2 regions of the Paenibacillus sp. ALE2 genome follow, and region 2 is predicted to be linked to the other one. Evidence: riboswitches for the same ligand, from Rfam matches in the RefSeq annotation. Region 2 holds a riboswitch; the other holds the start of a gene.
What was found. Region 2 has a riboswitch for ZMP and ZTP ahead of ACXHJ1_RS02190 (bifunctional 5,10-methylenetetrahydrofolate dehydrogenase/5,10-methenyltetrahydrofolate cyclohydrolase). Riboswitches for the same ligand answer to the same signal wherever they lie in the genome.
Positions count from the first base shown of each region.

Region 1: linked by a shared signal. The riboswitch ahead of ACXHJ1_RS08995 (TIGR01440 family protein) and the one ahead of ACXHJ1_RS02190 (bifunctional 5,10-methylenetetrahydrofolate dehydrogenase/5,10-methenyltetrahydrofolate cyclohydrolase) in region 2 are both predicted to bind ZMP and ZTP.

Region 1 is NZ_CM134213.1:2,057,079-2,061,755, forward strand. Features, by position in the region: gene ACXHJ1_RS08985 (manganese efflux pump MntP) at 1-251, shown strand, start outside; gene ACXHJ1_RS08990 (low molecular weight protein arginine phosphatase) at 337-921, shown strand; ZMP/ZTP riboswitch at 1,000-1,081, shown strand; gene ACXHJ1_RS08995 (TIGR01440 family protein) at 1,289-1,876, shown strand; gene ACXHJ1_RS09000 (serine hydroxymethyltransferase) at 1,998-3,248, shown strand; gene ACXHJ1_RS09005 (carbohydrate ABC transporter permease) at 3,400-4,308, shown strand; gene ACXHJ1_RS09010 (carbohydrate ABC transporter permease) at 4,308-4,677, shown strand, end outside.
Region 2 is NZ_CM134213.1:560,784-565,460, reverse strand. Features, by position in the region: gene ACXHJ1_RS02205 (ABC transporter substrate-binding protein) at 1-472, shown strand, start outside; gene ACXHJ1_RS02200 (stalk domain-containing protein) at 591-2,093, opposite strand; gene ACXHJ1_RS02195 (cyclodeaminase/cyclohydrolase family protein) at 2,313-2,951, opposite strand; gene ACXHJ1_RS02190 (bifunctional 5,10-methylenetetrahydrofolate dehydrogenase/5,10-methenyltetrahydrofolate cyclohydrolase) at 2,948-3,814, opposite strand; ZMP/ZTP riboswitch at 3,928-4,011, opposite strand; gene desA (Delta(5) desaturase DesA) at 4,224-4,677, shown strand, end outside.

The DNA of each region.
Region 1 (4,677 bases), 1.5 Mb from region 2:
ATCATCGGTCGCCTTTGGGTCTTTTGCTATTTGCACTTGGGGTGAGCATTGACTCATTTTCTGTGGGAGTGTCCCTGGGGATGTTCCAGAGTGACCTGGTGCTGACTGTTCTGGCCTTTGGTTTTTGCGGGGGAGCGATGGCGATGCTGGGGCTGTTACTGGGGCGCAAGGTCAGCCGCAATCTGGGGGATTATGGAGAAGCGGTGGGCGGTGCCGTTTTGCTGGCATTCGGTTTTATGTTTATGTTTTGATTTTAACGTAGACAGTGTAAAATAAATACAGGATTTGAGTAATCCTCTGTTTATATATTTTTTCAACATACGGGGGGTGAAGACGTTGAAGAATATCTTATTTGTATGCACAGGGAACACCTGTCGCAGTCCAATGGCTGAGGGGATGCTGCGTAAGTTGGCTGCTGAGCATGGACTGGAACTGGAAGTGCGTTCCGCTGGAGTAGCTGCGATGGACGGGGCGTCGATATCCCGGCATGCAGAGGCGGTTCTACGTGATCACGATATATCCGATCAGATCACTTCAACCCCTTTAAGCGACGGGCTTGCCGAGTGGGCACATCTGATCTTAACCTTGACGCAAGGACATAAACAGCATGTCATTCAACGGTTTCCACAAACGGCGGGCAAAGTATTTACGCTGAAGGAGTATGTGGAGGACCGGGACGCAGTGCTGAAGGACGTACAGGAATTAGACGGCTTGTATGCTTCACAGCAGTTGATGGCTTCACTTGGACAAGAGCTATCAGCGCAGGAACGTGAGCGAATGATTGAATTACATCAACGGATTCCGGGCTTCGATATCTCAGATCCGTTTGGCGGTTCGCGGGAGGACTACGATGTCACAGCTGCGGAAATCCGTGTAGCTTTGCATAAGTTGCTGGACAAGCTAAAGGGATCTTCCGAATAAAGTCGGTACCATTCCTCTATTTTGTACGGAATCTGTTGATTTTCGACAGTTAATCCGTTAAGATAAGGTGGAAAAATGAGAATCCGATGTAACTGGCGACAAAAGTGGGATTAACCACGATGGAGCATCGGATATACGGCCGGTCGCCTGGGCAAAAGAGCAATTCCACATAGGTGTGGACTGCTCTTTTTTCGTATACGAGCTACAGCAGATCTTCTGTTGCCTTCTTGTTCTTCCATTTTTTCTGCTCGAAATCTGAAACATCGGCTATAATATAGTCAGATTGTGATCAGGAGAGAGTGTGTTGAACTTGGGGCATGGGACCATGCCTAGTCTCTGAGAGGCTGTTCAACCAAAGGAGGTTCCAATGGTAGAACAATTGGATCATGAGATTTCACTCGAAGCACAGACCGCTTCTGTCGTGCGGGAAATTGCAGAAGTGGCCAGTCTTAAAGCTGGTCGCCTGCTGGTTATTGGCGCAAGCACGAGTGAAGTGGCTGGAAGTCGGATCGGCACAGCAGGAGCGCTGGATGTGGCTCAGCAAGTGTTGTCTGGAGTAGAATCCGTTCGCAGAGAGTATGGCTTTGATGTGGCGTTTCAATGCTGTGAGCACTTGAACCGAGCACTGGTCGTTGAACGTTCTCTACTGGAGCGATTAGGCCTGATGGAGGTTGCGGCTGTTCCTGTTCGTACAGCAGGGGGCTCTATGGCTACCGTTGCCTATCGCTCTATGGACGATGCGTGTCTGGCGGCGAATGTGCAGGCTCATGCCGGGATAGACATCGGCGAAACGCTGATTGGCATGCATTTGCGCCCGATTGCCGTTCCGTTTCGCCCAAGCCTTCGCTGGATTGGTGAAGCACGTGTGACGGCTGCGTTCACTCGTCCTCCACTTATTGGCGGACAACGGGCAGTGTACAGTCTGGAACAAGAAGCCGGCGGAAACTGCGATTAACATTTGGCATGTCGGCATGTTTGTACTGATCTTTTTTGCATTGATGATGAGGTACCCAACAGAGGAGCAGGCATTTGCTTGTATACCCAACAATTTGACCATGGAGAGGGAGTAATCAATCATGATGGAACATCTGCGTAAAAGTGACCCGGCAGTGATGGAAGCAATGGGGCTTGAACTGAAACGGCAACGCCACAATATCGAGCTGATCGCATCTGAGAATATCGTCAGTGAAGCAGTAATGGAAGCCATGGGCTCCGTGCTTACCAATAAATATGCTGAAGGTTATCCGAACAAACGCTACTATGGTGGCTGTGAGCATGTAGATATCGTCGAAGATATTGCACGTGACCGTGCGAAAGAACTATTTGGCGCCGAGCATGCGAACGTGCAGCCTCACTCTGGAGCGCAGGCTAACATGGCGGTATATCTGGCAGCTCTTCAACCTGGAGATACTGTACTGGGTATGAATCTGGCGCATGGCGGCCACTTAACACACGGAAGCCCGGTTAATGCCTCCGGTTTGTTGTATAACTTTGCTGCTTACGGTGTACGTGAAGACAACTTCCGCATCGACTATGATGAAGTGCGCAAAGCAGCCTTCAAGCACCGCCCTCGTCTGATCGTAGCTGGTGCAAGTGCATATCCGCGTACTATCGATTTTGAAGCCTTTGCTTCCATTGCTAATGATGTAGGTGCTTTATTCATGGTGGATATGGCACATATCGCAGGTCTCGTGGCAGCAGGGATTCATCCTAGTCCGGTTCCCCATGCTCAATTTGTGACAACAACGACACACAAAACGCTGCGTGGTCCGCGTGGGGGTCTAATTCTGACTCGCAAAGCGTGGGCGCAAGCGATTGATAAAGCTATCTTCCCTGGTACTCAAGGAGGACCACTGATGCACGTGATCGCGTCCAAAGCAGTTGCTCTGGGTGAAGCGCTCCAGCCATCATTCAAAACCTATGCGCAAAACGTAGTTCGCAACGCACAGGTGCTGGCTGAGACATTGCTGGCAGAGGGAATCAACATTGTATCCGGTGGTACGGATAATCACCTGATGCTGTTGGATACTCGCAATTTGAATATTACAGGTAAAGAAGCGGAGCATGTATTGGATTCCGTGGGTATCACGGTCAACAAAAATGCTATTCCTTTCGACCCAACGAGTCCGTTCGTTACCAGCGGCATTCGTATTGGTACACCTGCTGCAACTTCTCGTGGTATGGATGAAGAGGCTATGGTTAAAATCGGTAAAATCATTGCTGATACTCTTAAAAATCCAAAAGATGATACTGTATTGTCCAAAGCAAGCCAAGCGGTGGGCGAGTTGACAGACAAGTTCCCGATCTATCCAGGAACACAATACTAATTCATCGCCATTCCTTTTAATCTTTATATGATAAGGCTGTTTTCCTTTCGTTAGCGAAGGGAGAACAGCCTTTTTTTGATTCCAGACGACTCGAAACTTACGTTTTTGGGTAATAAGCGATTAAAGTAAGGATTTATGCGCATTTTCCTTCATGATCTACGACAAAGGAGTGATTGCATTGAGCCAAAGAAAATCCGCGCAATTATTGCAGCAGCTCATATTTGTAGGACCGATGGCGTTGTTTTTCGTCTTAATTATGGTCATTCCGTTTCTGTTGGGGCTGTATTATTCCATGACGAACTGGGATGGCGTATCTGAACATGTCCGATGGCTCGGGCTAGGGAATTACGTTCATATTTTTAAAGATGATCCGGACTTCCGTAATGCATTTTGGTTTACGGTCCGTTTTACCGTATGTGGTGTCATTCTAACTAACCTGGTGGGCTTTTTCCTGGCCTATGCGCTTACAAAGCCGTTGCGTACTCGCAATGCACTGCGAACTGTATTTTTTATGCCTAATATGATCGGCGGCTTGCTGCTCGGCTTCATCTGGCAATTTATATTTGTACGTGGCTTTTCGGCGGTAGGAGAGGCCACAGGGCTTTCCTTTTTCAAACTGCCGTGGTTGGGTGATGGGCCTACTGCATTTTGGGGAACTGTCATTGTGTTTGTTTGGCAATACGCAGGTTATCTCATGGTTATTTACATATCCTCTCTAAATAATGTCCCGCATGCTCTTATTGAATCAGCCCAAATTGATGGTGCGAGCCGAAGACAGGTTTTGCGTCATATCGTGGTGCCGCTTATTATGCCAGCAGTGACCGTCTGCTTGTTCCTGGCGATATCCTGGTCCTTTAAAGTATTTGAGCTGAATTTGGCTTTGACAAAGGGTGGACCATTCAAGGCGACAGAGTCTGTAGCGTTGGACATATATAATGAAGCGTTTACAAATAATCGACTTGGATTGGGGACTGCTAAGGCTATGATTTTCTTTGTGGTCGTTGCGATCATTACCAGCATTCAGGTGCGTCTCACGAAGAAAAAGGAGGTCGAAATGTAATGGAAAAAACATCGAACCATCGTTTAAGCACATGGGTAGCTGAAATATTGCTTATTGTGGTTGGGTTGATCTTTCTAGTTCCGTTCTATTTTTTGCTCGTAAACTCGGTTAAATCTTTTGGAGACATTTTGGCTCATTCCGCTTCGTGGCCGACGACCTTCCGTTTTGAAAATTATGCTAACGCCTGGAATAAAATAAACTTTCCCACAGCACTGGGGAATTCACTGATCGTCACCATCGTCAGCAATGCGCTTTTGCTGCTGATCAGCTCGATGGCCGCCTACCAAATGGTTCGGCATGATACTCTTTTTAATCGGTTCCTGTTCGGTTTACTTGTGGCTGCGATGGTCGTACCTTTTCAATCGATTA
Region 2 (4,677 bases):
TGCCGCCTTTGACAAAAAGGCTGCTGAAGGCCGCGCTCGTCTGAAAGGTGTTATTGACGAAAAGGCAACTTTCGGGTTGTATGAGCTGACGGATAAAAACGCACTTTGGATCTTTGGCGACAATGCAGGACGAGGCGGACAAGCTGTATACAATGCGCTCAAACTGAACATGCCGAAGAAGACAGCTAATTCCAAGGAACAAACCGTACAGCTTTCAATGGAGGTACTGCCGCAGTATGACGCAGATTACATGTTCCTGACAACCTATGATCCAGACAAAAAGGGAACCGCGCTTAAGCAACTGAAATCGTCCGCTGTGTGGGGCAATCTGCCTGCGGTGAAGAATAATAGAGTGTTCTTTAATGATTTTGATACGTACTATCGCTATGATCCGATCGCTATTACCGGACAGATTGATATGATTGTGGATATGCTGGTTGAAAGAGAGAAAGAGAATAAAGCTAAAAAATAGGTGGATTTTGTGTTGTAACGAAATGTCGAAGGTAGATAGGAAGCTGCATACTACACGCAGTATATAGCAATAAAAGACCAGTCCAACATAAATCATGTTTGGACTGGTCTTTTATATATTATTTCGTCGTAATTACGATAGTATCTTCTTTTTGTATCCAATCTACCTTGGCTCCCAGTGTCTCGCTGATGAGCCTCAGTGGAAGATAACCAATACCGTTCACCATGAAGGGTGGATTGGTGAGTTCTACAGATTTACCGTTCACTTTTGTTTGGCTGGTTTTAAAATTTATTTCTAGAGAGACGGGAGGGTCTCCCGCCTTGGACTGATTCATTTTCGCTATTTTGCTGTTGAAATCATAAGTGATGTCGGCTCCCAGTTGATCAAAAACAGAACGCAGGGGAATAAACGCCTGCCCATTGCGGGTAATCACACCGTTGCTTAGAGGGACAGGTGTACTGTTGAGACGGACGAGAATCGGCTTTTGTACAGGAACTGGCGTACTATAAAGAAATTCATAATCGCCTATGCCGAGTTGCGCGTGTTTGTTAACACCCCAGCCCCACAGTGCGTCGTTTGCCTTTTGCATGATGACGTGCCGTGGTCCTGCCTTGATGCTTTGAATATTTTGAGCAAGTAATGTAAAAGGGACATGGGAGGATAATTTTTCGCCATCTAGAGATGCAACATATACATTGCCAGCAGTGGTTAGAGCAAGAAGGGAGCGCTCAACGAAAAAGGCGTCTTTAACGTCCTTTACTCCTGTTAGCAGTACAGGGGTATTCGTGTTGTGATAGGTTGTATTGTCTAAGGCACCTGTAACTGTAGCCCCCCAGAACCATAGCCGACCTTGCTGATCAATGGCGAGATTGGAATACCTATTAGCCTTGATGGTCTTGATGCCCGATAAGGCTTGAATTTGCGATACGGATAGCGTTTCGGACGGAGCTGCATTTTTATCAAATTCTTTGGGCCACGTCCACACGGTACCATTCTTTTTTAAGGCTATATTTTTAGTAATTGCCGTAATGTCTTTTAATGGTGAAATAGGTTCGAAACCCTGTAAGGCTGTTGTGTTTTTCCATACACTGCCGTCTTTCTTAAGAAATATCCAGCGTTCCTCATAATCCGGTCTTTCTTCATAGTAACTGACTATATCGGCAACCTCATCGATGCCAGATAGGGTTTGAAAAGGACTGAAGATGTTTCTATTGTCGAGTTGATCAGCGAGAAATATGCTGCCTTCGTTGGTCAGAGCGAGCACATGATCATTCAAACTACTTACAGCTGCGAGGTTCTGTAGTCCTTCCAGAGGAACAAATTTCACGGATTCAGAAATATTGTTTCTAGGCACATACCAAGCAGAGTGGTCTTGCAAGGTAAATACCAGATCGCTTTCGTTGATGATATTAGAGAATGTTTTTATTACGTTTGGTTTACCCTCTACACGAGTCGGTACGGATTGATTATAGCCCCACAGCCACAAGCTTCCATCGGATTGGATCAGACTTCCGGAATCATAGGAGCGAATATGCGATGTAGAATCATTTCCGGCCGCCCACACCCTGGGACTGATCAGTAATAACGTAATTATACTGAGTAATAGAGCACGTCTTTTCATACGATTTTCCTCATTTCTTGATCAATGTGTATAAGAGAAAAAGTAATCTTAAAGAATATCCCTAATCCATAGACGAAGAAAGTATAGAAAAGTTTTCCAAATGTAATGAATCAAAATAAAATAACCTCCAAATCCAACAAATAGAGATGGATTTGGAGGTTATTTCTGTTAGCAAGTAGGTAGAATATATGGGTTAGCACAGCTAGTGCGTAGTATGAGCTAACTACTTGCGATTCGACTGCGCACAGTCAATAAGGTTTGCTCTTTAATTTGTCCGATTTCACGGAGGAGTGTGGCTGTTTTGGCTTCGTAGGATTGTTTGACATCCAAGTCTTTTAGCGAGGCAAGGTTAATATCAATGGTGAGCAGGGCGGATTGAGCGGCTGCTTCAAACAAAATCGCACCGATGCCCAGATCGGAGATCACATTTTTATTGGATATTTCCACAATGTTGTAGGCTTGTGATAGTCCGTCCCGGCATACTTCCAGCAGGCGCATAGGTACCTCAATGGCAGCAATCACAGCTGTTTGTAAGGAATGGGTACGATAGCGCTTTTCTTCGTCTGTTTCTTTGGGCAAACGCAGCGCGGTCATGTACTGTTCAAAGGATTGGATGTCTGCGGCCATCAGTTCCTCACAATGCGTAGACAATCTTTCCATACTGCTAATGACTTGCACCATTTGTTCACGGAATTGCGTGTATTTTTCTCCTTGTGAAAGGTTGGCGGTCATGGAGGTCATCGCTGCGCCTAGTGCCGCAGCCAGCGCGGATACACTTCCTCCACCAGGGGTAGGCGCTGCACTTGCAGCTTCTTTCAGAAAATGTCCGATGGACTGGTTCCACGACAGTTCACTCATGAATAAACCACCTCTCTGGAGTAATGTTGCAGACGTATCGCTTTGAGCAGATTTTTGTACAAAATTGCGGTCGTTAGGGTGCCCACGCCACCAGGAACGGGAGAAATGGCATGTACCTTTTCTACAACGTCCTGAGCAGCGTCCCCCACAATTTTACCCTCCAGCGTCTCATTAATTCCTGCATCCACGAGAATCAGACCTGGGTGAACCATATCCTGCGTAATCACATCAGGACATCCGACTGCGACGAAGGCAATGTCTGCATGGCTCAGATGCTCTGCAATATCACGCGTACCTGCATGACAGGCGGTGACGGTGGCATTTTCTCTTTGCAGCATGTGGAAAAGGGGAAGTCCCACTGTTTGCCCGATGCCCACGAGCGTGACATTTTTGCCTGTCAAGGAGTGGCCGTAATGCTTGAGCAGTTCAATACAGGCTTGAGGTGTAGCGGGGTATAGCCCTGCGTCACCCGTAACGGTAGCCAGCTTGTTATTAGGTGTAATTCCATCAATATCCTTGTAGGGGGCGATGGACTGCTTAATAACGGAGGCAGAAAGATGTTGAGGAAGCGGGAGTTCCAGCATAATGCCATGTACATGGGATGCATCATTTAGGGTACCGATCACGTGCAGAAGTTCGGCTTCGCTTACATGACGATTAAAAGTATGGAGATGAAATGAGATGCCCAGCTTCTCTGCTATTTTTTGCTTGGTCCGTGCATAGTATGCAGATGCCGGATCACCCTCTACCAACAGGGTTGCCAGATGGGGACGGTGTCCTTGCTGTTTCATTTGCTCTACTTGGGAACGGATCGTTGCATACACTTGCTCAGCTGCTTCTTTGGATTTCATGATAATAGCCATAGTCCGAGCCTCCTCTGAATTTATCGCATAATGGAATCAACAGGGTGTCATGGTCTTAGAAAACGAAAAAAAGTATTTGCACAAGGTCGTCAAGACAGACGAATCCTCTGCAAATACTTCTCCCAGGCGAACGGTACGCTTGATTGTATGCTCCCTCGTGGTTCATTCCACTGACTTCGCCAGTCACATACAGCGTTATATATCTTATATTTTAACAAAATAACAGCAGAAAAGAAACCCGTGAACATTTGCCAAACAGGTTTGGTTAGTTGTCTATATGACAAATGTCATATGCCTGAACTGACGTTTATGACTACAGCAGATACAGCGGTCTCCTTATACTGAGCTTAGATCAACATGTACGCCTGACAGGATTAAGGTATGGGCTGCATTTTAAAGGAGGATCATAATGGGTATGACACAACTCCCGTTAGCTCAATTGAAAAAAAATATGGCTCCCTACGAGAAAATAAACACGAAATCCAGCGTTCTGCAACTGTTCAATACCTTGGGACCGCTGATCCTATTGTGGTATGCCGCTTATCTTAGCCTAGCGGTTTCTTACTGGCTGACGCTTCCCATTACCATTATTGCGGCAGGGTTTGTGGTACGGACGTTTATTATTTTTCACGATTGTGGTCATCAATCTTTTTTCAAAAGTCGCAAGCTGAACGATATTGTGGGAACTATTACAGGTATTATTACGCTCTGCCCTTATCACCAATGGAAAAATAGTCACGCGATCCACCATGCAACCAGCAGTAATCTGGATAAAAGAGGCACAGGTGATATGTGGGTGCTCACGGTAGAAGAGTACACAGCAGCTTCCACATGGACACGGCTGGCCTATCGTATATATCGAA